One region of the Clostridium sp. CTA-17 genome, then DNA from elsewhere that is predicted to be linked to it. Evidence: riboswitches for the same ligand, from Rfam matches in the RefSeq annotation. Region 1 holds a riboswitch; each other region holds the start of a gene.
What was found. A riboswitch is a leader RNA that binds a small molecule or an ion and turns the genes downstream of it on or off. The one in region 1 is predicted to bind thiamine pyrophosphate.

Region 1 (7,830 bases):
ATACTTGTCCAGTTGCAAGGCCTATTTGATTTCCATATGAGCTATATCCATGAGCAGCTCCTAAAGTTATTTTTCTTTGAGGTAATTTTCCCTTTAAAGTTTCACAAATTTCAACTGTTGGGTCTGCTGAACCTGTAACTCTCATAGCTTGATAAACATAACTTCTTCCTGAAAGGGGATCCCTAATAGCTCCCCCTAAACAAGTGGCTGCCCCTCCAAAAGGTTCTATTTCTGTTGGGTGATTATGTGTCTCATTTTTAAACATTAAAAGATATTCTTCAGTTCCCTTATCTGTTTCTATTTCTATATTTATAGAACAAGCATTTATTTCTTCTGAAACATCTAAATCATCAAGTTTTCCTCTTTTTCTTAGCTCCTTCATGGCTATTGTTGCTAAATCCATTAACTTAACTTCTTTATTATTTAAGTTTTCCCCATAAACATAGGCTCTTGAATTTTTATAATCTTCATAAGCCTTTTTAATAGGTTCTGAATACTTGCCCTCTTCTATATAAACATCTTTAATTATTGTTTCAAAAGTTGTGTGTCTACAATGATCTGACCAATAAGTATCAATAACCTTAACCTCAGTTATTGTTGGATTTCTATCCTCTGATTTAAAATAATCTCTTATCATTTTTAAATCTTCTAAACTCATAGCTAAAGATTTTTCTCTGTGGAAATTTTTAAGTCCCTCTTCATTTAAATCTAAAAAGCCATTTAAAACCTCAACCTCATTAGGTTCCTCTAAGTTTTCTTCTAAGACTTTTGAAAGTGGACTAACTTCCCTTGAATCAACAGGATTAATGTAATAAGATTTTATTTTCTTTATCTCTTCCTGATTTAAATTCCCCTTTAAAATAATTACTTTTGATGATTTAACAGGAACTTTTTCCTCCTCAGTAAGAAGCATTATACACTCTGAAGCTGAATCAGCTCTTTGATCATACTGTCCTGGTAAATATTCAACACCAAAAGCAATTTCATCTTGTCCTATTTCAAAATTTTCCTCATATACTCTATCTACTGGAGCTTCTGACAAAATAGTATTTACAGTTCTTACATACTGTTCTTCTTCCATATCTCCTAATATGTATTTATTTAAAACTCTTACATCCTCCAAAGCTTCAATTCCTAAATTATCTTTAAAATCCTTAAGTAATATCTGACTTTCCACATTAAAACCAGCTTTTTTTTCTACAAATACCATTCTAATACCAGACATTTTAATCCCCCATTCAAAACACGAACATTATTAATGATTAAAAATTAATCATTCGTTAATTAAACATTACCACCTTAAATACGTATTGTCAATATTTAAAATTATTTAAACATTCGTTTTTCAGATGATTTTAGACGTATTTATATTATTTTTATTAATTAAAGTTCGTATTTAAGAATAAAAATAGAGATATATTAAAAGTCTCGAATAATATTTTTTAATATATCTCCAATATTTTTAGTCTTCTCTTAAAAGATTTATATCCTTTCCTTCTAGAATCTTATTCATATTTCTTATAGAACACATTTTTCCACACATTGTACAACTATCTTTATGTTCAGGAGTAGATTCTTTTCTATATCTAATGGCCTTTTCACTATCTATTGCTAAAGAAAACATCTCGTCCCAATCTAGTCTTTTCCTAGCATCACTCATTTTATTATCTATGTCTCTTGCTCCTGAAATTCCTTTTGCTATATCAGCTGCATGAGCCGCTATCTTTGTGGCAACTATTCCCTCCCTTACATCATCTAAATTAGGAAGTCTTAAATGTTCTGCTGGTGTTACATAACAAAGAAAATCTGCTCCATAAGAAGCCGCCATAGCCCCTCCTATAGCACTTGTTATATGATCATATCCTGGTGCAATATCAGTTACTATTGGTCCTAAAACATAAAATGGTGCTCCATGGCATAATTTTTTCTCTAATAAAACATTAGCTTCAATTTCATTTATTGCCATATGACCTGGTCCCTCTATTATTACTTGTACATTTCTTTCCCAAGCTCTTTTTGTTAGTTCTCCAAGAGTAATTAATTCTTTGATTTGTACAGCATCAGTTGCATCAGCTATTGAACCTGGTCTACAAGCATCCCCTAAACTTAAAGTTAAATCATACTTTTCACATATATCTAATAATCTATCAAAATATTCATAAAAAGGATTTTCTCTATTATTTAATTCCATCCATGCAAAAAGAAGAGATCCTCCTCTAGAAACTATATTAGTAAGTCTTTTATTTCTTCTAAAAGTTTCAATTGTTTCTCTATTTAATCCAGCATGTATAGTAACAAAGTCAACTCCATCCTTTGCATGTTTTTCTACAACTTCAAAAAATTCATCAACAGTTATATCTTTAAGCTCTTTATCATAGAAACCTACTACATCATACATTGGTACAGTTCCTATCATAGCCGTAGAAACTTCTACAAGTCTTTTTCTAAAATCATAAGTTTTACCATAATTACTTAAATCCATTATAGATTCTGCATTCATATCTATTGCCTTTTTAACTTTTTCTAACTCTAATTCTATATTGGCACAATCCTTTGAAATTCCTAGGTTAACATTTATTTTAGTTCTTAACCCTTGTCCAACACCCTCTGCACTTATACTCTTATGATTTTTGTTAGCTGGTATTACAATTTTTCCTTCAGCCATTAAATTCATTAAAGTTTCAATATTAATTCCTTCTTTTTCTGAAACTACTTGCATTTCCTTTGTTATTATTCCTTTTTTAGCAGCATCCATTTGAGTTGTATAATTCATATTAGTTCTCCTTATTTTAATTTTTTAACTGCGCAGTTAAATTAATATAGGATCCTATTTTTTTATAAAAAATAAAAGCTTGCCCTAAGGCAAGCTTAATAAACACTTATATAGATACATTTATAACTTTTTAAAGCATAAATATAAATAAACAACAGTTTATGCTTCCCTACGGTAGTACTAACTACATCAGGTTTTAAGGGTTAGATATTATCCTCTCAGCATATAAAATGCACCCCTAGCACTTACGATTAAATATTCACTTTTTCTAAATTATACTATCAATTTTTTTCAATTTCAAGTAAATTTATAAAAATAAGTAATAATATACTTAATAATTATTTAAGCTAAGTATAAAAAATATACTAAATTAAAACCAAGTAAAATATAAGTAGAAATTAAAAAAGCTTTAGAATAAGTTCCTATCTCATTCTAAAACTTTCCTAACTATTCCGATTTATATATTATAATTTAAGTTTTCTCTACAAAACAATGGAATTTTAAAAGCCTGTATGACCAAATCCACCGCCTCTATTTACACTTTTAAGTTTAGAAACGTCATCTGTTTCTATAAAATTAGCTTTATAATATTTTGCTAAAACCATCTGAGCAATTCTATTTCCTTTTTTTATGTATATAGTTCCATATGGATTTCCATTCTTATCTAAATAAATATATGTTTTTAATAATTTTTTATAAGCTTTTTTCCCTTCATCCTCATAAGAACTTACATCATGTCCTTTAGATTCTAAATAGTCGCTTAATCTTACTTCAGTATAATTATTTTTTAAATCATCTAATATACTTATATCATTAGCTATCTCATAAGGAAGATTGGCTATATTATAATTATTTTCTAAAATTACTGATATATCACTAACTGAATCAGCATCAATAGTTCCTATTGAGTTTGAAATTTTTAAGTTTGTTCTTAAAGAAAGTCCACTTCTGGCCCTAATTTGAAGCTCCATATTATCAGGAATTGCAAATTTTAACCCTAGTGGAATTGCAACCTTTTCAAAGGGTCTTATAACCATATCCTCTGTTGCAAAAAGGTCTGCTCCTGCGGCTAATGGTGTTTCATATTTAGGTGTTTCTCCATTTTTATCATATTGAATATATACATCTCTTACTCTTTGTTCTCCAGCCATAAAACTCACCTCCATCTTTAGTAAAAATTATATTTTAAATTTCCCTTATTAACAAATGTGTAAATCATCCATATTCTTAATTGAAAGTTGTATTATTAACATTTTGTTAATATATTTTCTTTATTCTTACATTTACAACTTATTACTTTTATTAAGAATTTTTTTATAGAAAAACTTAATTCTTTATAAAAAAATAACAGGTTTAATCAATCTAACCTGTTACTTTTTACTTATTTAAAATAATTTTTAAAAATTATTTCTATTCATGTTATATATACAAATTCCAGCAATAGCACCTGTTATAAATACAGTTACTAAGTTCCATATCTTAAATATATAAACTCCAAAATAATGAACTAACACAATTAAAATTAAAGCTATAACTATGTGGATAATCCATTCCCACTTAGGATTGATCTTAAAAGCTCCAAATATTTTATCAGTTAATCTTATTTTTTTATCAATTAATCCATATACAATAGCAAATAGAATTGTTGATACAACAAACACTAATGCTTCCAATATATTTTGTAATAAAAGCATTCTATCCATAGTTTCTTCCCTTTCAATTCATCCTTAATAGCTATATTATACCATTTTAAAGAATAGTAAGTGAACTTTACAATTAAAATTAATATATCATTTAGACTTTAAATCCACCCAATCTATAGAGATAATACTCTTCTTTATTTTTAGTATAAACATAAAGAATAAACTAATAAAAATATATCTTTTTACAAATTATTTTTTAAAGGAAGCAATTAAAACTCCAATAAAAATCCCATTTATACTTGAAACCACAAGGTTTCCAATTCCGTAAGGAATACTTAAGTGCTTAAATATTATGTAGCTTAAAACTAAAACTATTATTGCAGTTATTATAACTATTAAATCATATATAAACTTATCCTTAAAACTTTTATGTCCCCACAAAATTCTAGTATTACTATCCCTAAGTTTATATAAGAAAAATAATACTATAATTATTCCAATAACAGTACTTGTATGTTGAACTAACTTATATATATAAATTTCATGTCCACCAAATATTATAATTTTTTGTTGGAGCCAAGTGATATGACGCACAAAGAATCCAGTTTTATGAGTAAATCCATCCCATAAAACATGGGTAATCATTCCTAACAAAGCTGAATATATGAAAACAATTACTTCTTTCCATGAATGTAAGCCAAATTGTTCTGTTCTTAAGTAACCATACCAGTTATCTAAAGGTCTCGGCAAATGACTTATAAGTGGAGATTTTATAAAGTTATGAAAAATATACGCTAATAAAATACATAAAGGCAAATTTAATATAAAAAAGCCTAATATTTGGTGTCCTAAATTTCCATAAGGTCTAAAATTAAGAAAATATATAAAATCTGGAGCCATACTCCCTAAAATTAAAGCTGTAAGATTAAACTTTTTATTCTTTAAAAAAACTACAGCTGCTGGATGCGCTAGGGTAAAAGGCATACTTACTCCCCCTTATTATATTGAATATTACCCAATTATAACATATAAAAGACTAAGTAAAAACGACCAAAATTTTTCTTTTAATCCATTAACATGAAACCTATTTATTTGAATTATTTTTTTGTACTAAATAAATAAGAATATTATTCAAGAGAAATATTATAAAAAATATTATTTTATTTATTTGAGACTCTACTGAAGTTATTGCAAGAAACAAAATAACATTAATTATTAATAACCATAACTCATTTTTCTTTAAAAATTCCATTTTAATTTAAAACTCCTAATATTTCTTCCCCATATTTATTAATCTTCACCTTAGCCAATCCCTTGACTTTCATAAGCTCTTCTTTATTCTTTGGCATTTTATCTAAAAGATCATTTAGAGTCTCATCATTAAAAATGCAATAAGGAGGAAGTTTTTCTTTTATTGCAAAATTTATTCTTAATTGTTTAAGTTTTCTCCTTAGTTCTTCTTTATTCTTACTACTTAATATTTTACCTTCGTAAGATTTATTATCTCTATTAAATAAAACCTCATCATTAAAATTATCATTGTTTGATTTTTCTTCACTACATACTTCTGACTCTTTTTTTATAAAATCCTCTTCACTTAAGGAGTATTTTTTATAATAATCAAACTCTACAGGTTTATTATTTTCTAATAAAAATTTACCTATTGAATATTCTACTTTATCTAAAACCTTAAAATCTTGCTTTATCTTATGATAGTTTAATTTCTCTTTTATAAAAGATGTTAATTGATCATATTTTATAATTTGTGATTTTATTTCCTTTGGTGCTTTATACTTATTTATTACACTTTTAGAGTTTGCAATTACTACACAAGAATATATAGGATATTTTTTTATCATTTTATTTTTCTTTAAATACTCAGTTAATACTCTAACATGTCTTTCATTTTGAGCTACTGGACTATATATTCCTTCCTTTCTATAAACTTTTCCTTCTTTATTTTTAAAATATCTTATGAATTCTCCTGACTCATTTACAGTTATATCTCCACTTAAGGCCTTAGTTTCTAAGACTAAAATAAAACTTTTAGTTATTAGAATATAATCCATTTGGGCAACTGATTCCCCGTCCTCTATCCTAATATCATGTAAAGCTAACATTGGTATATAGGAATTTTTTATTTCATAACTAACATTTTTTTCTCCCTCAATACCATAAGTTAAGTACATAATATCTCTATCTATTAATTTCTTTTTCTCACTATAAACTTTTCCACTAAGAATCTTTAAATCTTCTAATTGTTTATTATTCTCATTGAATTCTTTAAGCCATGTAGGTTCCTTTATAGAAGAAATTCCGAAAATAATTTCTTTTAACATTTATATACTACCTCCTATTAACATTTCATTCATATTGTAGCATATTTTGTAACTTTTTGTTAACACTGTATTTTTAAGCTAAAATCATAAAATTAAAGAGTGTTAGAAACATTTAAAAATAATTGCTTCTAACACTCTTCCTTAATTATTAAAAATTACTTATTTAATGTTTTTACTGATACTTCACCTGAATTTAAGTAATCTATTTCACCATTTTCATACTTAACAACTAAAGCACCCTCATCAGTAATATCAATTGCCAATCCTTTATTCAGCTTATTATTCTTTAAAAAACTTACTTCTTTTCCTAATACTAAAGATAAAACTCTATACTCTGTCATTATGCTTTTATCCTCTAGATTTTCACATAATTCAAAAAGTTCATTTAAAATCTCAGCAACTAACTGATTTCTTGTAACAGTTGGCTTTTCTCCTTGAAATATTGATCCTGCAATATTTTTTATATCTTCTGGGAAATCTTTTGAATCAGTTTTAAAATTCACTCCAATTCCAACAACAACATTTTCAACTCTTCCACTCTCAAAGTTTCCTGTTGCCTCTGTTAATATACCGCAAATTTTTTTATCATCTAAAAATATATCATTAACCCACTTTATTTTAGGTCTTTTTTTAGTTAATGTTTCTATTGCCCTACAAACAGATATGGCTGCTGAGGTTGTTATATGTATAGCTTTTGAAAGTTCTATGTTAGGTCTTAAAATAACACTCATATATATTCCTTTGTTAGAAGGTGAAAAGAACTTTCTTTGAAATCTGCCCCTACCTGCTGTTTGTTCCTCTGCAAGTAATATTGTACCATGTGGTATGTCATTATCCATTAAAAGCTTCTTAGCTTCTTGATTAGTTGAATCTATAGTTTTATATACCCTTATATAGTTGTCACTATATTTAGGATTTAAAAATATTTTTATTCCCTCTGGCGATATTAAGTCATTATCCTTTGTTAACTGATATCCTCTATTAGTTACAGCAGAAATATTGTATCCTTCTCCCCTTAAAGATTTTATAGCCTTCCATATAGCGGCCCTAGAAACTGATAAATGTTTAGCTAATT
Region 2 (7,830 bases), on a different contig from region 1:
CAAAAGTAGGATAAGATGTAAATAAACTTCCTATCATGCTTAAGGATAAGGCTTTAGTTATTAAAATCTTATAATCCTTTTTCATATGAATCCCCCTTGAAACAAATTTTTAAATGCTAATTTTCCCTCCCCTCTTTTCAACATATATAGAGTAATAAATACATTTTTTAATCTATTCCCCTATTTTTTTCATAGCATTCATTATATGTTTATTCATAAGAAAAACTCTTTATTCTAACTTTACATAACCTTAATGCAAATTTAACAATAAAAAAAAACCAATTCATAGTCTATTTAAAACTATAAATTGGTTCATATCATGATCACATTATTGATTTTTCAAGACATAAGAAAGGTTCTACTATATCTCTCATAGACATCATTTCTCCTACATGTACATATCCTAAGTTTTTATATAAATTAACTGCGTTTTCATTTTTATGATAAGCACTAATTCTTATGGAATTGCACTTTTTTTCCTTTGCCATTTCTTCTACAAAATCTATCATTTTTCTTCCATAGCCTTTTCCTCTGTGAGATGGTGAAACAGCTATTCTATGAAATGATAAAAATGGTCCATCAATTTGCCATGCAATATCATTATAAACATCATAAGCATAATCATTAATAGTAGCAACAGCTACTATTTCTCCAGAAGCTTCTATTCCATAAAGATGTTTATTAGAGATATCCTTAAAAATTATTTCAGTATTGGGATAACTTTCGTTCCAATTATAAAGTCCTCTTAAATTCATTTCTTTTACAACATTATCATAAATACTTTTAACCTTGTTTAATTCATGTTCTTCTATTAATCTTATTTTCATTCCTCTTTTTACCTCTTCTAATAAATTAATTTAAAATAATGTTTTATTAAAAAATCAAATCAAAATTTTACCCCATGTTCATATCTCCTTTAAATATTAATAATAAAATAACTTTAATTAGATAAAGTTTCCTTTGTAAACTATCTGCTTTAAATATGGTTCATTACTTATCGTGGAATAATTTTATTTTATTCAAAAGAAAAAGTCAAAGAATTTTCTGTTAACATTTTTTTGTTTAAAAATTATTAATATTTATCTTTTATTTGCTTTTTTGATATACTCTATTTGAGGAGAGGAAGTGGAATTTATGTTAAAAAAAATTAATTTTCATACCCATACTAAAAGATGCAAACATGCTAAAGGAGAAGACAAAGATTATATTGATGCAGCTATACAAAATAATTTAGATATTTTAGGATTTAGTGATCATGGACCTTATCCAGATAATAGATTTGGTCTTAGAATGAACTTTAATGAACTTGAGGAATATAAGTCTACTTTAGAAAAGCTTAAAATAAAATTTAAAGATTTTATTCATATTAAAATTGGTTTAGAAATAGAATATTTACCTTCAGATGATTTTTATTATAATTATCTTAAAAATGAGTTGAAATTTGATTACTTAGCTCTAGGTCAGCATTTATTTTTAACTAAAAATGGTGAATTAAAAAATACATATTCCTTAGAAAGTACTAAAGACTATATAGAATACGCTGAAAGTATTTGTCTTGGCATAAAAAGTGGATACTTTGACTTTGTAGCTCACCCTGATTTAATCTTTATAAATGATTTTCCTTGGGATGAAAATTGTGATAAAGCCTGTAATTTAATTATTGATACAGCAAAAAAATATGATTTCATATTAGAATTTAATGCAAACGGTATTAGAAGAGGAAAGAAAAAATATTCTGATGGAGAAAGATTCCCTTATCCCTATGAAAAGTTTTGGAATAAGGTTTCTTTAGCAAAGGTTAAAACCATAATTAACTCTGATTGTCACACTCCTTATGATCTTTGGGATAATACTATGGATTATTCCTATACCCTTGCTAACAATCTTAATTTAAATATTATTGATAATATTTAAAAATTAAATCCTTGCATTTTAATATTTTTAGGTATATAATCAATATAAATTTGTTTTTAGGAGAATTTTTTATGATAAATAGTACAAACTTAATAAAAGCAAAACTTAATAATTCTTATTATTGCTATTATAGATAGTTTGTATTTATGATTGAATATATGCAGTCATAGATACAAACTCCAAAGGAATTTTGGATTGTATCTATGATGGCTTAATTTTCGTTATAAAGATAGGTCACATAGGTAATACTATATGGCCTTAATAAAGAGTTTTAATACCCTAGGTCGTATAGTTTAACTATATGACCTATTTTTTTATATTTATATAAAAATCTAGGAGGTATTTTAAATGAAAGAACGAGAAAATTTTACTGGAAAGTTTGGATTTGTAATATCCTGTGTTGGCGCTGCTTTAGGACTTGGTAACATATGGTTATTTTCCTACAGACTTGGTCAATATGGAGGTGCTGCATTCTTAATACCATACTTTTTATTTGTTTTTATACTTGGAACTACAGGTCTTATAACTGAATTTTCCTTTGGTAGAAAGTTTAAAGCAGGTTCATATACTGGTATAGTTGAATCTTTTAAAAGCAAATCATTAAAGGGAGGAAAATTCTTTGGTATGCTCCCTCCTATAGGATTAACAGGAGTTTTTATATTCTACTCTATAGTAATAGGTTGGATTCTTAAATATTTTTTCTTAAGTTTAACTGGATCTATTAATACTATTGATACTACTACTTACTTTAGTAATTTTGCTGGTACACCTAATACAATCTTTTGGTTTGCCCTAGCAATAATATTAACTTTAATAATAGTTTGTTTAGGAATAGGCCGTGGTATAGAAAAATTAAATAAAATAATAATGCCACTCCTTCTTTTAATTTTTATAATTTTAATCATAAGATCTCTAACTTTACCTGGTTCTTTTGAAGGAGTCAAATATCTATTGGTTCCAAGATGGGAAAACTTATTTAAAATAGATACTTGGGTAATGGCTCTTGGTCAAGCCTTTTTCACAGTTTCCCTAAATGGATGCGGCATGGTTGTTTATGGTAGTTATATAAATGATAAATTTGATATTCCATCATCTGCAATACAAACTGCCATATTTGATACTTTGGCTGCTCTTTTAGCATCTCTTATGATTATGCCAGCAGTTTTTGCTTACGGATTAAATCCTTCATCAGGGCCATCTTTATTATTTATAACTTTACCAAAAATATTTCAAGGTATGAATTTTGGTGCCTTACTAAGTACATTATTTTTTCTTAGTGTAATATTTGCTGCTATTTCATCCTCTGTAAATATGTTAGAGGGTCCTGTTGAAGCATTCATGGCTCACTTTAAGTCAAATAGAATAAAAACTTCAATTGCAATATCAGTCCTTTGTTTTTTATGTGGAATACCTTTATCATTAAATATGGGAATCTTTGATAACTTCTCAAATCTTATTACAATAATAATTTCTCCACTTTGTGCTTTACTGGTAGCTGTTGTATTCTACTATATTATTGGTGGCGAAAATGTATTAATAGAAGTAAATAAGGGAGCTCATAAAAAACTTGGAAAATGGTTTATTCCTTTAGGGAAATACATTTTTATCTTAGTTACTATACTAGTAATAATTCTTGGAATAATATATGGTGGTATAGGTTAAATTTAAATATCAAAATTTAAATAAAAATTTTTATTTAATAATTAATATCACTTGACCTAATTGCAATTTGCATATAAAATAAACTTAGAATTATTTCATGTGCTAGGGGTGCCTTTAGGCTGAGAGATGATTATTTATCATTAACCCTCAACACCTGATCTGGTTAATTCCAGCGTAGGGAAGCGTTTAGGGCTGTATTTAAACCGGATCTATATTTAGATTCGGTTTTTTTATTTACATTCTTTAGACTCTCTAAGCACACTTAAAGTTTAAGGAGGGGGTAAAAACTATGATGTCATTTTCACAAATAATAAATGATTTTATTCAAAGTTTTTCATCAATTAATTTAGGAGGAAATTTTAAGGAGATTGTAACTAATCCACTAACAATTCTTACTTTAATAGGAGTCCTAATAATATTAGTTTTACTTATAAAGGCTAAAGACATCAAATTTGATGCAAAAATGCTTACAACAATAGGAATTGCTTTAGCACTTACTGCTGTATTAAACATGCTAAAGATATATAAATTTCCTCAAGGTGGAGGAATAACTTTAGGTAGTATGATTCCTATAATACTTATTGCTTATGCTTATGGTCCATTAGTTGGAATGCTTACTGGATTTTTATTCGGTATAATTTCTTTATTTATAGATCCATACATACTTCATCCTGTTCAAGTATTATTTGATTATCCTATACCATATATGGCATTAGGAGTAGCAGGATTCTTTAAAAACCATAGAATTTCAGGAGCTATAGTAGCAATATTTTTAAAATTTTTAGCTCACTTTATTTCAGGAGTTGTTTTCTTTGGAGCCTTTGCTCCTGAAGGAATGTCTCCAATTCTATATTCATTTTTAGTAAATGGTTCTTTAATAGGAGCTGATGGTTTAATATGTGTAGTTCTTTTAGGTATTTTACCTGTTAATAGACTTATTAAAGCCATAAATTCTAAAAGCGTAACAAGCAAATACGCATCTTAAAATAAAGTAAGGTCTAGATTTCATTAAAATCTAGACCTTTTTATTTTTTAATTAAAGAATTATACTATAGTTAAGAGATAAAAAGTTACATAAACTTAGGAGGTACTTATGAATATTAATCATGGTGCTAATTTATTTGATTTATCAAATGAATTAGGTCTAAATAAAACAGATATTAAAGATTTTAGTTCAAATATAAATCCATTTGGAGCATCTAAAAAAGCTAAAGATGCACTTTTAAATAATATTGATATGGTTTCTATATACCCAGATCCTAAATATACAGATTTAAAGGAGTCAATCTCTCAATATTGTCATTGCAAAAAAGAAAATATTATAGTTGGTAGTGGAGCTACGGAACTAATATCCTCTTTTATAAGTGTTATTAACCCTAAAAAAGCTTTATTACTTTCTCCATCTTATTCAGAATATGAAAGTGAACTTGAAAAGATAAATTGTGAAATAACTAAGTTTTTTTCAAAGGAAGAAGATAATTTTAAAATAGATGTTAATAAATTAATAGATAGCATAAAATCTTCAAAGTTTGATTTAGTTATAATTTGTAATCCTAATAATCCTACTGGATTTGCTTTTTCAAAGGATGAAATTTCTCTATTATTAAAAAATACTTCATCAATATTCATGGTTGATGAAACTTATGTTGAGTTTACAGAGCCTGAAATTTACTCCTCTACTCCACTGGTTGATATATTTGATAATCTATTTGTAATTAGAGGAACTTCTAAATTTTTCTCAACTCCAGGTATAAGATTAGGTTATGGACTTATTTCTAATAAAGAAATTAAAAAGTCAATGGTTGAAAAACTTGATTTGTGGAACATAAATATCTTTGCTACAACAATGGGAGAAATTATGTTTAAGGATAAAGAGTATATTCTATCAAATACCTCTAAATTAAAAGAAGAAAGAGATTATCTATTTAGAGAATTAAGTTCAATAAAGGACTTAAAGGTATATGAAAGTTACAGTAACTTTATACTTTGTAAAATTACATCTAAAAAGTTCACTGCTACTGAACTTTATAATAAACTTTTAGAAAAAGGATTAATAATAAGAAACTGCTCTTCTTTTGAAGGTTTAAATGAATATTTCTTTAGGGTTTGTGTCTTAAAACCTGAAGATAATAAACTTCTTATAGAAAATCTTAAAAATTTATTTTTATAATTTAATATAAATAAGAGGTTGCATATACATAATTTTTATTATTAATTATATATGCAACCTCTTAATTTTTGAAATTATATCTTATTTAATATTATTAGTACTTTTTAAAATTTACCTGTTTTATTTAATTAATCTTTTAATTTAAACGATCATAAACATAGCTGCTATTATTATGTAAACAGCTAAAAGTTGTACTCCTTCAAGCCAATTTGATTCTCCATCATTAACAATTCTATTAGCTATAAGTACAGAAACTATTAAAGCTACTAATTCAAAGGCATTAAATATTATGCTCATAGGCTTAAATATAAGACTTAAAAATATTAATACTGGAGCCACAAATAAAATAACTTGCAAACTTGATCCTATAGCTATTTCTACTGAAACATCCATTTTATTTTTCATTGCCATTATTATTGCTGTGCTGTGCTCTGCAGCATTACCTATTATAGGAATTAATATTATACCTACAAAAAGCTTACTTAACCCAAGAGTCTCTGTCATTGGTTCTACTGCCCCAACTAAGAACTCACTTTCTATGGCAATTATTACTGTAGCTACAACAAGCACTGTTATGGCCTTTTTCAATGACCATTTAGCTTCTCCATCTTCCTCATCTTGTTCCACTGCATATATATCCTTATGAGTGAAAAATGAGAATATTAAACTTAATATGTATATAGCAAACATTACTACAGCAACTATTACACTTAAACTTTCATATTTTGTGTTTAAAAATTCTGGTTTTATTGTATGCATAAATATAGCAGGAATTGTTAATCCAATAACAGCAAATAATAACATACTTGAACTAGTTTCCATTACTTTTTTATTGAAACTTTGTGTTTTATATTTTAATCCTCCTGCTAGCATACTAGCACCTAGTACTAATAATATGTTTCCTATTACAGAACCTGCAATAGAAGCTTTAACCACATCAAACAAACCATCTTTTAATGCAAAAAATGAAATTATAAGTTCTGTAGCATTCCCAAAGGTAGCATTTAAAAAACCACCTAATTTTGGCCCAGTATAAAATGATATTTCCTCTGTTGCCTCTCCCATAAGACCTGCTAAAGGAACTATTGCCAAAGCAGATAATACAAACATAAGAGTTGGAGAAAAATGCATAAATTCACCTATAATACTTATAGGAATAAATATTAAAAGCCATTTTAGTATTTTCATCTTTAGTCCTCCATATATAAAATAATTTTACTAAAGATAATTATATCACTTTTGTTAACTATTTTAACAAATTATTCTTAATTTACCTATTTAAAATATTAACATTAATCTATATTTTAAACTAATTTTTATTTTATCAATATATAAAAAACTAAATATATCTTAGCTATATTTATAAAAAGATAATAGTTATCTTTTTATAAAACTTGAATTATATATTTAGTATGATCAAAATCAACTTTTATTATAGAGCTTTTTTCTAAAGTTATTCTTAAAAGCAAAAAAAACGCTATTTTAAGCGTTCTTTTAATTAATTACATATCTACATTATGAAATAATTTTTGGCAATATTTTTTCTACTATTTTAAAATATCATAATTTTGCGACAATTTCAACAATTTTATTCAATTAATTATTTTATTCAAAATTCTAGAAAATTATTACAATTTTAATATTCTCTCTTCAACTATTCCATCTGCATTTTGAAAATTAAAACCTAATATTCTTCCTAAGGTTGGTCCATGATTTATAAGCTTACCTTCCTCTAAAACAACACCTGATTTTATTCCTCTTCCAAAAGCTAAAAAGAATGTTCCATAATCATTTTTTCTAGGGGAATATCCATGAACTGCTTTATAAGTATGTTTTTTTCTTATATCTTTAGTTTCCTCAATAACTTTTCCTTCATATTCATTTGAAAAATAATATCCTCTAGTAGCTTCTACCATAAAATCACATTGATCATTAGCTCCAGCTTTTATGGCCTCTTCCTTATTTAATATGTATTCTAAAGCGCCTTCTTCCTTAAGCTTTTCCAAGCTCTCTAAACATTTCTTCTCATCTTCTTTATTTTTATTATCTAAATAAATATAACATGAGCCTCCACATTCCCTAGC
Region 3 (7,830 bases), on a different contig from region 1:
CTTATTTAGTATCTTGTTACACTCATTTATAAATATCCTTGTTATCCAAGTTTTAAAATATTCTTCATTCCTTAGATTTACTATATTTTCATAAGCTTTTATTATCATGTTTTGAACAGCATCTTCCACATCATACTCATTTTGTAACATCCTTTTACTAACTCTATAAAAGAAATCCATATTTTCTTCAATAAGAAAAATAAACGCTTCCTTATCACCTTCCATTGCTAAATTTACTTTACTCTTTATTTTCTTTTTTCTATTTTTCAATATATTAAACTCTATTAAATTTCCTATTTCCATTACCCCTCCACTTTTATTTACATAGCTATTTTTTTATTCACTATTTAGATTCTCTGTGTAAATAAAAAGTTCCCTAAAAGCAAAAAAAATCTACAGGTAAAATATCTGTAGATTTTAAGTATAAAAAATATTTAATTTCTCTGTATTAATACAAATTAAAAACTTTGTAAATTAGTTGTTTTCGTGAGTAGTCATATCTCCTGATCTTAATGCTCTTCTTTCAGCTATTAAATTTTTAACTAAAACATCAATAGTCCAATTAATAGACGTTTCTGTAACCATTGCAACTAACGGTCTTTGTATGCCTACTTTTTTTAGATTTTCTAAAAATATATGAACTTTTCCAGGAGCTATGGCATTAAATATTATTGCTCTTTCTTTAACTCCTTCACCTTCTGTTTTTTCAATTTCGTCTTCTAATATATTCTTTATAGTTTCTTCTCCATTTTTAGAGTTTAAAACTATTTGATCTTTTATTCCCATTATTCTAGCAAAGTTTTGTATTTTCTTTAATTCTTTATTTCCAAAGTTATATAAGATTACACAACTTCTTCCTTCTTGTTCACTTCTATCTGAAATATCTATTCTCTCAAATGACATAATCAATTCTCCTTTGATAACAAATTGTAATTATTAATTAATATCAATTATATCATATTTCTATTAATAATCATATAATTTACACTTTTCTTTAAGTAAGCCTACATATATTTAAAGAACTTTAAAAGTATTTAGGCACTTCTTTATATTATTACTCATAAATAAAAGTGACATACATGCAAAATCATCAGCACCAGCCCCTAATACTTTTTTAAAGTTATGTTCATTTATTCCTCCTAAGGCTATGACCTTGCAATTTACCTTTTCCTTAATTTCTTTTATAAAATCAATTCCCTTAGGAGTTGCACCCTTCTTACATTGTGTTTCAAAAATAGGAGATACTAATATATAGCTTGCCCCTAATCTATCAACTTCAATGGCCTCTAAGATAGAGTGAACAGATACTCCAACCTCTAAGGATTTAACATCTTCTAAATTTCTCTTAAAATCCTTAAAGCTTAAATGAATAAACTTCTCCTTCAAAATCCTTGTTGCTTCAATATTGGAATTTATTATTATATTTGTTTCCTTTGGAACTAAATCTCTTATTTTTATATAAACCTCTATTAATTCCTCTGTACTTAAATCTTTTTCTCTTAAAATTATATTTTTAACACCATATTTACCTGCTTCCTCTATGGTATTAAAATATTTTTCCCTATTTACTAACTTTCTATTGGTTATTAAAAACATAAAAATCACCATTTTATAAAATTAAAAACTTATTTTAAAATCTATGCCAATCCTTAAATATAGGTTGATACCCTTGACTTTTTATTAATTCCTTAACTTCACTTACAGAACTTTCATCATTTATATCAAATTGGCTTGTACCTTTTTCTTTTAAAGAATGACCTCCAACTTCAGTAGAAACTCCAGCACTGATTTTACTCACTCCTAAGGGAATTAAATTTCTTCTAAAATCCTTTCCTTCTCTAGTAGATATATTTATTCCCCCTTGAGGATCAAATAGTCTATAGGCTAAAAGTATTTGAACTAGCTCCCTATCATCAACTTCATTTAACTTTTTAAGCCCTCCTTCACAGGGTCTTATTCTTGGCACTGAATAACTTATATCTATATGAGGATACTTATCTCTTAAATATTTTCCATGCATTGCTGTAAAGAAGGCATCTATTCTAAAATCAGCTAATCCTAATAAGGCTCCTATACTTATGCTTCTCATTCCAGCTTCTGCTCCTCTCTCTGGAGCTTCTAATCTGAATTTATAATTTTTCTTTGGACCAGCCACATGAACCCTATCATATACTTTTTCATCATAGGTCTCTTGATATACAGTAAGCCCTTCAGCACCTGCTTCTACCACCTTTTTATATCCCTCTTCTGTCATTGGATATATTTCAATGGTTATGGAAGGAAATTTCTCTTTCAAAGTTTTAATGCTCTCTTCTATATACTCTACTGGAGTATGATATTCACTTTCCCCTGTTAATATTAGAATATGTTTAAATCCATCCTTTGAAATAGCTTCCCCCTCTTTTTCTATTTCTTCTTGATTTAATTTTTTCCTACATATTTTATTTTCTACATTATACCCACAATATGAACACTTATTTACACAATAATTTGAGATATACATAGGTGTATATAGTAATATTGTCCTTCCAAAATATTTTAAGGATAGATTTCTTGCTTCTTGAGCCATTTCTTCTAAAAACTCTTCTCCCATAGGAGATATTAAATTAAGTAAATCCTCTGGTCTCTTATTTCTTTCATAAATACTTCTTAATACATCTTCCTTTTTTACAGAATCAAAATATCCATAAAAATCAAAATCTCTATATTTTTCTACTACATCATAAAAACTCAATTAAATCATCTCCTAATCTAAAAATCCAGTAAGTGGAGATGAAGCATTTCCAAACTTTGATTCTCTTCCCATTTTAGCTTCATAAGCTAATCTGCCACCTTCTACTGCCATTTTAAAAGCTCTAGCCATATTTATAGGATCTTCTGAGGATGCTATGGCAGTATTAACTAAACAAGCTGCCGCTCCCATTTCCATGGCTTCCATAGCCTGTGATGGCTTTCCTATACCTGCATCAACTATAATAGGAATATCTAATTCATCTATCATTATTTGAATCAATTCTTTAGTCTTTAACCCTCTATTGCTTCCTATAGGTGCACCAAGTGGCATTACAGCTGCCGCTCCAGCTTCTATTAATCTTCTTCCTGCATAAAGATCTGGACACATATAAGGAAGGACAATAAAGCCTTCATCAGCTAATACCTTAGTTGCCTTTATGGTTTCTTCATTATCTGGAAGCAAATACTTAGAATCTGATATAACTTCTATCTTTATCCAGTTTCCACATCCCATAGCTCTTGCTATCCTTGCTATTCTAATAGCCTCCTCTGCATTAGTTGCCCCAGAAGTATTAGGAAGTAGTATTACATCCTTAGGTATATTTTGAAGAATATCCTCTTCCTTATTATCTAAATCTACCCTTCTTAAAGCTAAAGTTATAACTTGAGAGCCACTTCCCTCTAAAACATCCTTTATTATTTCATTTGAAGGATATTTACCACTTCCAACAAAAAGTCTATTTTTTATTTCTACTCCACCTATTATTAACTTGTCCATAAAAAACTCCCCTTTTCTACTCACTACTCTTCTTATTTCTTCATATTTTAGACTAGTATTTTATTTTTTATATATAAACTCTGTCTAAAAAGCAATTAAAATTCACTCTATTTTTACTATTATTTATTTTTGAAATTCTATTTTATTAACAGCTATATCTATAACTAAATTAGCCATGTGATTTGCACATATAGCCACTCTAGGAGCCATTAATCCACAGCCTTCCCTAGCTTCATTTACTAAATCTCCACAAATATAAAACTTATCTGTTATTTGCTTTGTTTTTATTAAATTTGAATCATAAAAGCCAGCCATTCCTGAAGAGGAAATCAAAAATTTGTCCTTCATATTACTTAAAACATAATTAGCTAATAAGGCTTTGTAATCTGGATTATCAAAAGCTTCTATTATTATGTCAGCTCCTTGTAAAATACCCATATTATCTTCAGAAAGCTTAAGATTTAAAGCTTCTATTTTTATAAAAGGATTTATTCTAATTAAGTTTCTTTTTAAAGCAGTTACTTTAAATTCTCCAATATCCTCAATATAATACTGTTGCCTATTTAAATTAGAAGGTTCTACTATATCAAAGTCTACTAAACTTATACTTCCAACCCCTATTCTTCCTAAGGAAATAGCAATATTAGATCCAAGGCCTCCACATCCAGCTATTAAAACCTTAATTCTTTTTAGTTTTTCATGAATACCTGGTGTATGCCTAGATACCATTAGTTCTTCTAACTCCTCTTTATTAGGCATAATTCCCTTTTTTATAAAGACAACCCTATCTCCATCATTAAGCTCCTTATCTTCTACAAGTGGAAATCCATTTAAAACTATAACATGAGAATCAGGAAATTCTTCATTTTTTAAAGAATACACTGTGCAATTTTCTTTTACCTCTCTCCACTTTTCATTAATCTTTATATTCATAAAGGCTCCTCTTATCTTTTTTCTCTTTTATTTTCAATGACCTTTTATTGTTTAGACTTCTTAAATCATTCTTAATCATCCTCCACCAACAAAGGCAATAATCTCAATTACATCTTCATGATTAAGTAATATTTCATTATAATTACAGGAATTAACTATCTCTTTGTTTAGTTCTACAACAACCCTGTTACTATTTACATTTAAACTTTCTAGTAAATCATAAACTGTATTAAGTTCACCCTTTTCTAACTTCTTACCATTAACAATCATCTTTTCACCTCTTTCCCAATAACTATCGCTTTTATACCAACAAAAAAGGTTTAGCAATATTGCTAAACCTTTAAAAATATATTCTCTAATTAATCATAATAATATTTTCTAATATGAAAAATCACAACTTAAAATATACTTCCCTACGTTGGTATTAACCAAATCAGGTTATTAGAGTTAGGATTAAAAATCCCTCTCAGCCTTTTACAGCACCCCTAGCAATATCTTAAAATTATTTATTTTTATTTATCATAACTCAAAAAACATTTTTTATCAATTAGTTTTTTCCTTATTTTCTAATCTTCTATTTTTCATTGTTATTAAATTATTATTTAACATAGCTGTTAATATTAATCCTATTAAAGCTATAATAGCACATGTTAAAAACAATTTAGTATATCCAGTATTCATTGTTTGTTGGAATGCAGTTTCTATTGCATTTTTAGCTCCATCTAAACTTTGCATATATGATTTTTCAATCATGTCAATGTTCATATGAGGATTATTAGCAAACTTGTCTCCTAAAGTTGCAAATTGTGATTGTACCATTCCTTTTATAAGACTAAATATATTCGTAACACTAGCATTTCCCATTGAATTAGCAAAGCTTGAAGCTCCACCACTGTTTGACATTATATTAGACATTCCATCCACATGTGGCATAACTTTTTGTAATGCTTCTGGTACTCTTCTACCAGCATCTGATATAAAGTTAATAAGAATATTGGGTGAAACTGCAATACCTATAGATTTAACTAATGATACTGCTGATTGTCCAACTGTAGCCTCATTATCCGGTACTAAGCTAAGCATTAAATAGTTTATTGGTGTTCCCATAGAGAAGCCTAACCCAAATCCCATAATAGCTAGTCCTATTACTAAATTAACCATACCTGGGTGTTTAGTTGTTACATATCCTTGATAAAGGTTACCTATTATAACTAAACACATACCTATTAATAATACTTTTTTAACCCCTATTTTATCAATAAATTTTCCACCTAAAGGTGCTGCTATACCTACAAATATTGCAAATATTGTAACTATATATCCACCACTCCCCATTGGAGTTCTTAATATATTTTCACTAAATTGAGGAATAAATACTGTTGCCATTAATCCACACCCTACAACAAAGCTTAATATTAAAGTTATAGCTATTTCCTTATTAGTAAAGTAAGATAAGTTTATTACTGGATCTTCGGCTTTTCTTTCTACCCAAACTAATACTGGAATTGATATTATAAATATTAAAAGATATGGCCAAACATCTAGTGATTTTATTGAATTAGTGAAATCATAGAATCTTAAGTTTGTAGCTCCATACATTAATGATAAGATTAATATGGTTAATACACCTGAACCAAGAATATCTAACTTCTTAATTCCTTGTGCAGAAGTATTTTCTTCTAATTTAGTTGCCATAAGTAATATTATTATACTGATTGGAACATTTACTAAGAATAAAAAGCCCCAGTTTTTATCTCCAAAGATAGAAAGTATTCCAGAACCTAAGCTTGGTCCTACAACTGTTGCTATTCCATATATTCCTCCAATCATTCCTAAAGCTGAACCTCTTTTTTCCACTGGGAATGATGTTCCTATGTACGCTGTAGCTATTGGCATTATACCTCCGCCACCTATTGCTTCTATAGCCCTTGAAAATAATAAAAATGTATAACTATTTACATAGTCTGATATTCCACATAGTAAGGAACCTAGTCCAAATAGAGTTATTGAAACCATGTAAACTTTTTTTCTACCATACTTATCAGAAAGTTTTCCCATAAGAGGCATTGATACAGCATATGCTAAGGTATATATTGTTACAACCCAAACACTAGCATTCTGTGAAACTTTTAATCCCTCAGCTATTATATCTCTTGCTGGTGAAACTATGCCAGAATCAATAGCTCCCATGAATATTCCTAGTAAAAAGACAGCCATGGTAATTCCAACTGATTTTTTCTTCATTATTGTCACCCTTTCTTAAGTTTTTACTTATTCTAAGTGTGACTTTTATTAATATTATTTTTTTAAATACTATTAATAAAACTCACAGTGAATTATGTTCAGTTTACTATCTAAAACTTCTAAAATCAAAGTTTGAATTTTCTTAAATTCTCCCAAAATTCATTAAAACCCAGTATTTATTTTATTTTTATTCATATTTAGTTAATATTTTGTTAACATTATATTTTCTAAAAATTAAGGGCTATATCAAAATAAAAGTATAAAACCTATAAATAGTGTCTTACTCAATATTTGTAAGTTTTATTCACCAATTATTTTGATATAACCCATTTTAGCTATTTTAACTGCTCAATTTGTTCCTTTAATTTTCTTATTTCTTCATCTTTTTCTTTTAGCTTAGTTTCATAATAGTTGTCTTTATCATCTAAATTATTATTTAGCATATTTATTAAAGAAGCCATTTCATCTGCACTTCCTACAATTCTGTTAAAAAGCAAAAGATTAGATTTTAATATCTCTGGTATCTCTTGATGGGAATATCTTAGTCTATGATCAATTTCTCCATATCCTTCCTCAAAAATAGTCCTTACTTGTATCTCAGCTATTGTTGTACTATCTTGGGTAAAATTTAGTTCAACTAAATAATGAACTGATCTATATCCTGATTGTCTTGATATAACTTCAATACCCAGATTATCAAATATACTTCTATCATCTCCATCTCTTATATTTGCTGTTATTTCAATTACATTCCAAGTCTTTATTATGAAATCATGTATATCCTTCCATTGATCCTTAAATATATGTAAAACTCTTATTCCTATTAAATCAGTTATTTCATTTTTATAGTTATACTCGTTAAAGTAAAAATCCTCACCATATTTTTCTTTTCTATCTTCTGTTTTTCGTATTATTTTTTCTATTAATCTATCTGGATTTTTTATCCTTGATTTAACAGAATGAACATTTTCATTAGAACGAAGTATATTTGCTATAAAATCAGCTTGATTATAATAAGACCCCTCAAACTTTACAAAATCATTATATATTCTCTCTAAATCTTCAAATTTAATTTTATTTTTTTCTATGTGTTCTTCTACGTGAGGATATTTTTGAAGAAAAACTTCTTTATTTAAACTTCT
Region 4 (7,830 bases), on a different contig from region 1:
AGCCAAAAAAGATAGGCGAGGATATAAATAAAAACCACTTGCAATTAGAAATTGGATCAGGATATGATCATCCATGGGTTCTAAATAAGAAGGGTGATTTTGATGCAATCTTAGTAGATGAAGAATCAGGAAGAATTATGAAGGTTAAGACAGATCAAAAGGCAGTAGTATGTTATTCAATGAATTTTCCAGATGAATTGCCTTTAGAAAATGGCAAAGTAGCCAAAAAGCATGATGGAATATGTTTTGAAACACAAAACTTACCAGTAGGATATGATGATTGCTTCTTAGATGGAATAATACTTAAAAAGGATGAAGAGTATTATCAAAAAACAACTTTTAAATTTGAGTGTATATAAAAAATTGTATGGAAGAAATATTTCTTCCATACATTTTTTATTAGTTCTTTTTCATGTATTTTCTCATATCAAGAGCTACAGCTAGAACTATAATTAAACCTTTTATAACGAATTGTAAATAAGGGCTAACACCTATAAAAGCTAGACCATAGTTTATAACTTGGAATATTAAAACACCAGTTACTATTCCAGGAACAGTACCAACACCACCAGCAGTGGAAACTCCACCAACAACACAGGAAGCTATGGCATCCAGTTCATACATTTCACCAGTACTAGCAGTAGCACTACCAACACGACCAGCTTCTAGGGTACCTGCAAAACCATAAAGAACTCCAGCTAACATATAAACTAATAAAAGTGTTCTAACAACATTTACACCTGAAACCACAGCAGCTTCTCTGTTACCACCTATGGCATAAAGGTTTTTACCAAATTTAGTTTTATTCCATAAAGTCCAAATTACAGCTATTACAATAATTGCATATATAACTAAATAAGGTATTTTTATATTTCCATATATAGGAATGGAACCAAGTGTAAAATTACTAAAGGATTGGCTAAGACCACCTATTGGCATAGCTCCATATGGAGGTCTATCAAAGTATATTGAGTTAAGTCCATATATTCCTGTCATCATTCCTAGAGTAGCTATAAATGGAGGAACATTAAATTTAGAAACAACTAATCCATTTACAAGACCAACTATTCCACAAACAGCCATTGCTATTAAAATTGGAATGAATATAGGTAATTCAGGTAAATTAGGATACATTTTATATGCATAATCTCCAGCTTGAAGTAAAGAAGCTGATACTACGGCAGCAAGTCCAACTGTTCTACCAGCAGAAAGGTCAGTACCTTCAGTTAAAAGTATTCCTCCAACCCCAAGGGCTATTATTATACGAGAAGAGGATTGGCTTAATATATTAATAAAGTTTTTTAATGATAAAAAATCTGGTGAAATAATACAAATTCCTATTAATAAGGCCACTAAAACTATATAAATAGCATTATTCATTAACCATTGGCTATTTAAATTAAACTTTTTCTTTGATTTGGTTTGCATTGTTAACTCCTCCTGTTACTGATAGATATTTTGCAGATAGATGCATAATTTCCTCTTGGGTAGTTTCGTTAGCATTAACTATGCCAGAAACCCTACCATTACTCATGACTAGTATTCTGTCACATACACCTAAAAGTTCAGGCATTTCAGAAGAAACCATAATTATTCCTTTATCTTCTTTAGCAAGTTCATTTATAAGTTGGTATATTTCGAATTTAGCACCAACATCTATACCTCTAGTAGGTTCATCTAGAAGTAGTATTTCAGGTTTTCTAAGAAGCCATTTTCCAATTACTATCTTTTGTTGATTACCACCAGAGAGGCTACCGATTAGAGTTTTTTGACTTGGGGTTTTTACTTTCATTGAATCTATAACCCATTGAGTATCCTTAGATATTCTTCCATTTGCTAAAAGACCTGTTGAGGTTTTATAACTATCTATATTAGCTATTATAGAATTAAAATCTATAGGTAATTTTCCAAAGATTCCAGTTTGGCGTCTTTCTTCAGTAACAAGAGCAAAACCGTTTTGCATAGCCTTAAAAGGCTTACTGTTATCAACTTTTTTGCCATGTAAAATTATGTCTCCAGACCCCTTTTCTCTAAGGCCAAATAAGGTTTCTAAGGTTTCAGTTCTTTTAGCACCAACAAGGCCTGCAATTCCTAAAATTTCCCCTTTTCTAAGTTTAAAGGAAACATTCTTTAATTCATTTTTTGCATCACTAAGATTATTTACTTCTAAAATAGTTTCTTTAGGAGTATGATCCTTTTTAGGGAATCTATCAGTAAGTTCACGTCCAACCATAAGTTTTATTATTAAATCCATAGTCAGATCTGAAGCTTTTTCAGTAGCAATCCATTTACCATCTCTCATTATGGTAACTTCATCAGAAATCTCTAAGATTTCTTCCATTTTGTGAGAAATGTAAATTATACTTATTCCTTGCTTTCTAAGCTTGTTTATTATTTTAAATAGATGACTTACTTCTTTTTCTGTTAAAGAGGAAGTAGGCTCGTCCATTACTATTATTTTAGAGTTATATGAAACAGCCTTTGCTATTTCAACCATTTGCATTTGAGAAACAGATAGGGTAGAAACTTTATCCTTAGGATTAACATTTATATCTAAATCTTTAAAGATTTTTTCTGTTTCATCATACATTTTCTTTTCATCTATAAAAAGCCCTTTTTTAGGATATCTACCAAGCCAAAGATTATCCATAACATTTCTTTCTCTAACTTGATTTAACTCTTGGTGAACCATAGATACTCCATTATCTAGGGCATGTTTTGAATTCTTAAATTGTACCTTTTGGCCAGAAATAAAAATTTCTCCTGAATTAGGGTGATATATACCAAATAGACATTTCATTAATGTTGATTTACCAGCACCATTTTCTCCCATCAAGGCATGTACAGAACCTTTTTTTACTTTTAAGGTTACATTGTCTAAGGCTTTAACTCCTGGGAATTCTTTAGAGATATTTCTCATTTCTAACAGGTTTGAAGAGTCTTTCATCTTTTTTTACCTCCTGTTTTATTAAGGGCGTATATCAAAATTTATTTTGATATAGCCCCCTTATTTTTTATAAATTATTTATATGAATCTTCAGCAACGTTGATATTGTCTTTAGTTATTCCTACATATGGAACACGAATTGATTTTTTATCATCAAGTTTCCAACTAGTTCCATCAGTTATATCTTTTCCATTTACTAAATTCATACAAGAATCCACTAGAGCTTGAGCTTGGTTTTTGGCATCGTTTAATACTGTACCAGCCATTTTACCAGCTTTAATTTTATCTAAGGCTTCTGGGATGGCGTCAACACCATATATTGGAACAAATTTTTCAGGAGTTCCATCTAAATAGCCTGCTTTTTCAAGAGAAGAAATAGCACCTAAAGCCATTCCATCATTGTTGCAAATTACCATTTCTATATTGTCACCATTTTTAGCAATCCAAGCATCCATTTTTTCAGTAGCCTTAGTTGAATCCCACATAGCTGTATCCATTGCTAATTCTTCAGTTTCTATACCTGCCTTATTTAGTGTTTCAATAGAGTATTTTGTACGAGCTTCTGCATCAGGGTGACCAGGTTCTCCTTTAAGCATTACGTATTGGATTTTTCCATCACCATTTTTGTCCCAAGCAGGATTAGCTTTCCAACCTTCTGCCATTACTTCCCCTTGGATTATTCCTGATTCTTCAGAAGTTGTACCAACATACCAAACCTTATCATAGCTTTGCATAACAGATTCGTCTGGTTCCTTATTGAAGAATACTACTGGTAAGTTATCTGCTTTAGCTTTATCTACTACAGTAGGAGCAGATTTAGGATCAACTAAGTTTATTGCAAGAATATCAACACCCTTAGCTATCATAGTATCCACTTGTTCTATTTGTTTAGATTGATTATTTTGAGAGTCATTCATTAATAACTCGGCTTTTCCATCACAAAGTTTTTCTATATTTCTACGTTGGTATGACATGAAGTTATCTTCAAAACTATAAATTGTAGCTCCTATCTTAGGTGAATCGTTTTCTTTTGGTGTATCACCAGATGATCCAGTAGAGCCTGAACCTCCACCACAACCAACTAAAGTACCCATAGTTAAAGCTGAAATTAAAATTAGTGCTAAACCTTTCTTTTTCATAATAAGTCCTCCCTATTTTACCTTAAAACTTTATTGTAATTTTAAAACAATTATAACATAAATTGGAAATTAAACAAGAGATTTTTGTTAAAAAATAATAAAATAAGTATTATTTTACATTTATTTAGTTAAATTTTATAGATTGTATAAAGAAAAGGTTAGAAAATTTTAGTAAAAAAATATATAATATAAAATAAGAAAAGTAAGGAGTGATTATGTGGCTACTATTAAAGATATTGCAAAAGGTGCTGGAGTTTCAATAGCTACTGTATCTAGAGTTTTAAACTTAGATGAAACACTTAATGTGTCTGAAGAAACAAGAAAAAAAGTAATGGAAATAGCTGAAGAGTTAAATTATATACCAGTAAAAGAAAGAAAAAATAAAATAAAAAATTACACCATAGGTATAGTTTATTGGTATACAGAAATACAAGAATTAAACGATCCATATTTTCTTTCAATAAGAATGGCTGTTGAGAAAAAGTGTAGTGAAGAGAAAATTAAATTTAAACCAATAGATTTTCAAAAAATAATTAATGAAGGTACAAAAGAATATACAGATTTAGATGGAATATTAGCTATTGGAATATTTGAAGAAGAAGAGATAAGCTTAATGGAAAAGTTATCTAAAAACATAATTTTTGTAGATTCTTCTCCAGAGGAGTGGAAACACGATTCAGTAGTAGTAGATTTCAAATATGGAGTAAATCTTTGCTTAGATTATTTAACATCCTTAGGACATAAAGATATTGGATATTTAGGTGGTGAATCAATTCCACATAATGGAAATGAATCTACGAGAAAAGTAAATTATAGAGAAAAAACTTTTAAAGAATATATGGAGAAAATGGGAAACTATAAAGAAGAGTGGGTTCTAAAGGGAAGATTTTTACCAGAGCATGGTTATGAACTTATGAAGAGGATATTAAAAGAGAAGGATCTTCCTACAGCATTTTTTATAGCTAGCGATCCTATGGCCATAGGAGCTTATAAAGCAATATTTGAAGAAGGATTAAGGATACCAGAGGATATAAGTATATTAGGGTTTGACGATATATGTACTGCTAAATTTTTAACACCTTCCTTAACAACAATAAAAGTTTTTACTGATCATATGGGGAGTATTGCAGTTGATACACTTTTAGAGAGAATGAGGACAGGAAGAGAAATATCTAAGAAAATAGTTTTACCTGTAAAACTTATAGAAAGAGAAAGTTGTAAAAAACTTTAAAGATAAATTTACTTTTGTTTAACTAAAGAGACTACATGGAAATTTAGAGTTTTCCCATGTAGTCTTTTTTGATTATGTTTAAAATGTAACTAAGATTAAAATAAAGCTTTAATTTTTTCTAAGTTTTTTATACAGGCGTTATATCCTGAATTATAAGCATCTTCTAATTTGGTTACATCTTTTTCAAAGCTTTCAATAGCTTCATCTTCATTTGGCCTTATTATAATTGCCTTCCCATCTCTTTCTAATTCTTCACAAAATTTTATTGTTTCATTATATTTTATATGTCTTGATAAAAATGAATTTTTTAAATTAGGATATTTACGTCCAACTATTTTAGATGCTAACTTATTACTTTTTCCTAAAGTTTTTCTATAACTTTTAGGTCTAGTAAGAATTATTAAATGTTTTTCATTCCCATCTGCTATAGCTTTTTTTATTGGAATAGGATCTAAAAGTCCACCATCATAATATTCACTTCCATTTATTTTTATTGCTGGGAAAAGTATAGGGATAGCACAAGTAGCTCTCAAAGCCATATATTTTTCATCTTTAATTTTTCCATCTAAGTATTCTGTTTTTCCTGTGTTAGCATTTGTAACACCTACTAAAACTCTTCCCTTATAATTTGAAAGTGCATCAAAATCATAAGGGAAGAGTTTATTTGCTAATTCATCAAATACAAAATCTAAACCAAAGATGCTTCTACATCTAAAGAAGTTAGAAAGGCTTAAATATCTTTTATCATTTCTATATTTTTTTAATATTTCAATATTTCTTCCTTTTTGATTAGAAAAATATGAAAAACCATTAGTTATTCCTGCTGAAACTCCAATACAATAAGGAAATATTATATTATTGTCAAGAAGAGCATCCATAACTCCTGCACTAAAAATAGGACGAAAAGTTCCTCCTTCTAAAACTAAACTAACCATAAAATATCCTCCTAAGGTTCACGATATATTTAAGATTATAATCCTTAAATTAAAAAAATTCAAAAAAAGATATGTTGAAAAAGAAAAGGAGCTATGGTATCATTTGGATTAGAAAATAGCATAAAAAATAGCTAGGGGGGCCAGTAGTGTCTGGCTGAGATTAGAAATGAAATTTCTTGACCCTTTAACCTGATCTGGTTAATACCAGCGTAGGGAAGCCCAAGATACATATATTTAAATTGATTTTAAAGCATATATAGCCTTAGGGCTGTATATGCTTTTTCTTTTTTAGAAGGAGTGAAAAATATGAGTAAATTATTTAATGCATTAACAATTGCAGGGTCAGATAGTTCAGGGGGAGCAGGAATACAGGCTGATATAAAAGCTTTTTCCGCTAATGGAGTTTACGGAATGAGTATAATAACTGCCATAACAGCTCAGAATACTCAAGGAGTTTTTGGAATAATGGATGTTACTCCTGAAATCATAGAAAAACAGATAGAGGTTATTTTTAATGATATAGAAGTAGGTGCCATAAAAATAGGTATGGTATCTAAAATTGAATCAATAGAAGCTATAAGTAATGCTTTAGGAAGAGTAGAAAAATTACCTCAAATAGTATTAGATCCTGTTATGATTTCAAAAAGTGGATTTAAGCTTTTATCAGATGATGCAAAAAATACTTTGATAGAGAAATTAATACCAATAGCTACTTTAATGACTCCAAATTTACCAGAAGCAGAGGAATTGTTAGGTAGAGAAATACTTACAATAGAAGATATGAAAAAGGCAGCCTGTGATCTTAAAAAATTAGGAGCAAAAAATGTTTTAATTAAGGGTGGACATTTAGAAGGAGAGGCTACAGATATTTTATATGATGGTGAAAACTTTACTCTTTTTGATGAAGAGAGAATAGATACAAAGCATACCCATGGAACAGGATGTACCTTATCATCAGCTATTACAGCTAATTTATCAAAGGGAATGAATATAGTTGATTCTGTGAGATGTGGAAAAGAATATATTACAGGTGCTATAAAAAATGGGTTTGAACTTGGAAAGGGTGTTGGACCAACACATCATTTCTATAAATTTTACTAGGAGGAATAAAAATGGAAGTTTTGAAAAGAGAAAACCCTTTAATACATATGATAACTAATTATGTTACAGTTAATGATCTAGCACAAGTAACTATTAATTATGGCGGCTTACCTCTCATGGCTACACATCATGATGAATTAAAAGAGATAACTGGAATGGCTAATGGATTATTAGTCAATATAGGAACTCTAGAACCTTACCAAATGGAGTCATCAATGATTTCTATGAAAATAGCAAAGGAAAAAGGAATTCCCTCTGTTTTAGATCCAGTAGGTGTACAAGCATCCAAACTTAGAAGAGATTTTGCTAAAAAATTAATACTAGAGGGAGAGCCTTCACTTATAAAGGGGAATTTAGCTGAAATAAAAAACCTTATAGGTGAAACTTCAAATTCAATTGGAATAGATTCCTTTAATGATTCTTTAAGTGAAAATACAAAAAATAAGATAAAGGAATATGCAAGAGAAAGAAATCTTA

Region 2: it holds a riboswitch for thiamine pyrophosphate, as region 1 does, so the genes downstream of both, thiT (energy-coupled thiamine transporter ThiT) here and thiC (phosphomethylpyrimidine synthase ThiC) in region 1, are expected to answer to the same signal.
Region 3: it holds a riboswitch for thiamine pyrophosphate, as region 1 does, so the genes downstream of both, thiS (sulfur carrier protein ThiS) here and thiC (phosphomethylpyrimidine synthase ThiC) in region 1, are expected to answer to the same signal.
Region 4: it holds a riboswitch for thiamine pyrophosphate, as region 1 does, so the genes downstream of both, thiD (bifunctional hydroxymethylpyrimidine kinase/phosphomethylpyrimidine kinase) here and thiC (phosphomethylpyrimidine synthase ThiC) in region 1, are expected to answer to the same signal.

What each region holds. Positions count from the first base shown of each region.
Region 1 covers NZ_BAAABF010000001.1:110,353-118,182, reverse strand. Annotated here, with positions in the region: gene ACYUCG_RS00505 (phosphoribosylformylglycinamidine synthase) at 1-1,225, opposite strand, end outside; gene thiC (phosphomethylpyrimidine synthase ThiC) at 1,463-2,773, opposite strand; TPP riboswitch at 2,923-3,023, opposite strand; gene ACYUCG_RS00495 (dUTP diphosphatase) at 3,274-3,924, opposite strand; gene ACYUCG_RS00490 (hypothetical protein) at 4,171-4,476, opposite strand; gene ACYUCG_RS00485 (DUF4184 family protein) at 4,666-5,400, opposite strand; gene ACYUCG_RS00480 (NERD domain-containing protein) at 5,670-6,755, opposite strand; gene ACYUCG_RS00475 (biotin--[acetyl-CoA-carboxylase] ligase) at 6,911-7,830, opposite strand, start outside.
Region 2 covers NZ_BAAABF010000002.1:287,198-295,027, reverse strand. Annotated here, with positions in the region: gene ACYUCG_RS05640 (CehA/McbA family metallohydrolase) at 1-85, opposite strand, end outside; gene ACYUCG_RS05635 (GNAT family N-acetyltransferase) at 324-827, opposite strand; gene ACYUCG_RS05630 (histidinol-phosphatase) at 1,126-1,914, shown strand; gene ACYUCG_RS05625 (sodium-dependent transporter) at 2,263-3,576, shown strand; TPP riboswitch at 3,671-3,774, shown strand; gene thiT (energy-coupled thiamine transporter ThiT) at 3,866-4,561, shown strand; gene ACYUCG_RS05615 (pyridoxal phosphate-dependent aminotransferase) at 4,670-5,746, shown strand; gene cax (calcium/proton exchanger) at 5,888-6,934, opposite strand; gene ACYUCG_RS05605 (alkaline phosphatase family protein) at 7,375-7,830, opposite strand, start outside.
Region 3 covers NZ_BAAABF010000002.1:21,309-29,138, reverse strand. Annotated here, with positions in the region: gene ACYUCG_RS04475 (sigma-70 family RNA polymerase sigma factor) at 1-303, opposite strand, end outside; gene ACYUCG_RS04470 (DUF3783 domain-containing protein) at 475-903, opposite strand; gene ACYUCG_RS04465 (thiamine phosphate synthase) at 1,015-1,596, opposite strand; gene thiH (2-iminoacetate synthase ThiH) at 1,631-2,734, opposite strand; gene ACYUCG_RS04455 (thiazole synthase) at 2,747-3,511, opposite strand; gene thiF (sulfur carrier protein ThiS adenylyltransferase ThiF) at 3,635-4,444, opposite strand; gene thiS (sulfur carrier protein ThiS) at 4,520-4,714, opposite strand; TPP riboswitch at 4,838-4,941, opposite strand; gene ACYUCG_RS04440 (MFS transporter) at 4,988-6,688, opposite strand; gene ACYUCG_RS04435 (RelA/SpoT domain-containing protein) at 7,024-7,830, opposite strand, start outside.
Region 4 covers NZ_BAAABF010000002.1:364,300-372,129, forward strand. Annotated here, with positions in the region: gene ACYUCG_RS06025 (aldose epimerase family protein) at 1-359, shown strand, start outside; gene mglC (galactose/methyl galactoside ABC transporter permease MglC) at 400-1,428, opposite strand; gene mglA (galactose/methyl galactoside ABC transporter ATP-binding protein MglA) at 1,400-2,947, opposite strand; gene mglB (galactose/glucose ABC transporter substrate-binding protein MglB) at 3,022-4,086, opposite strand; gene ACYUCG_RS06045 (LacI family DNA-binding transcriptional regulator) at 4,304-5,317, shown strand; gene ACYUCG_RS06050 (patatin-like phospholipase family protein) at 5,413-6,252, opposite strand; TPP riboswitch at 6,376-6,485, shown strand; gene thiD (bifunctional hydroxymethylpyrimidine kinase/phosphomethylpyrimidine kinase) at 6,559-7,353, shown strand; gene thiM (hydroxyethylthiazole kinase) at 7,365-7,830, shown strand, end outside.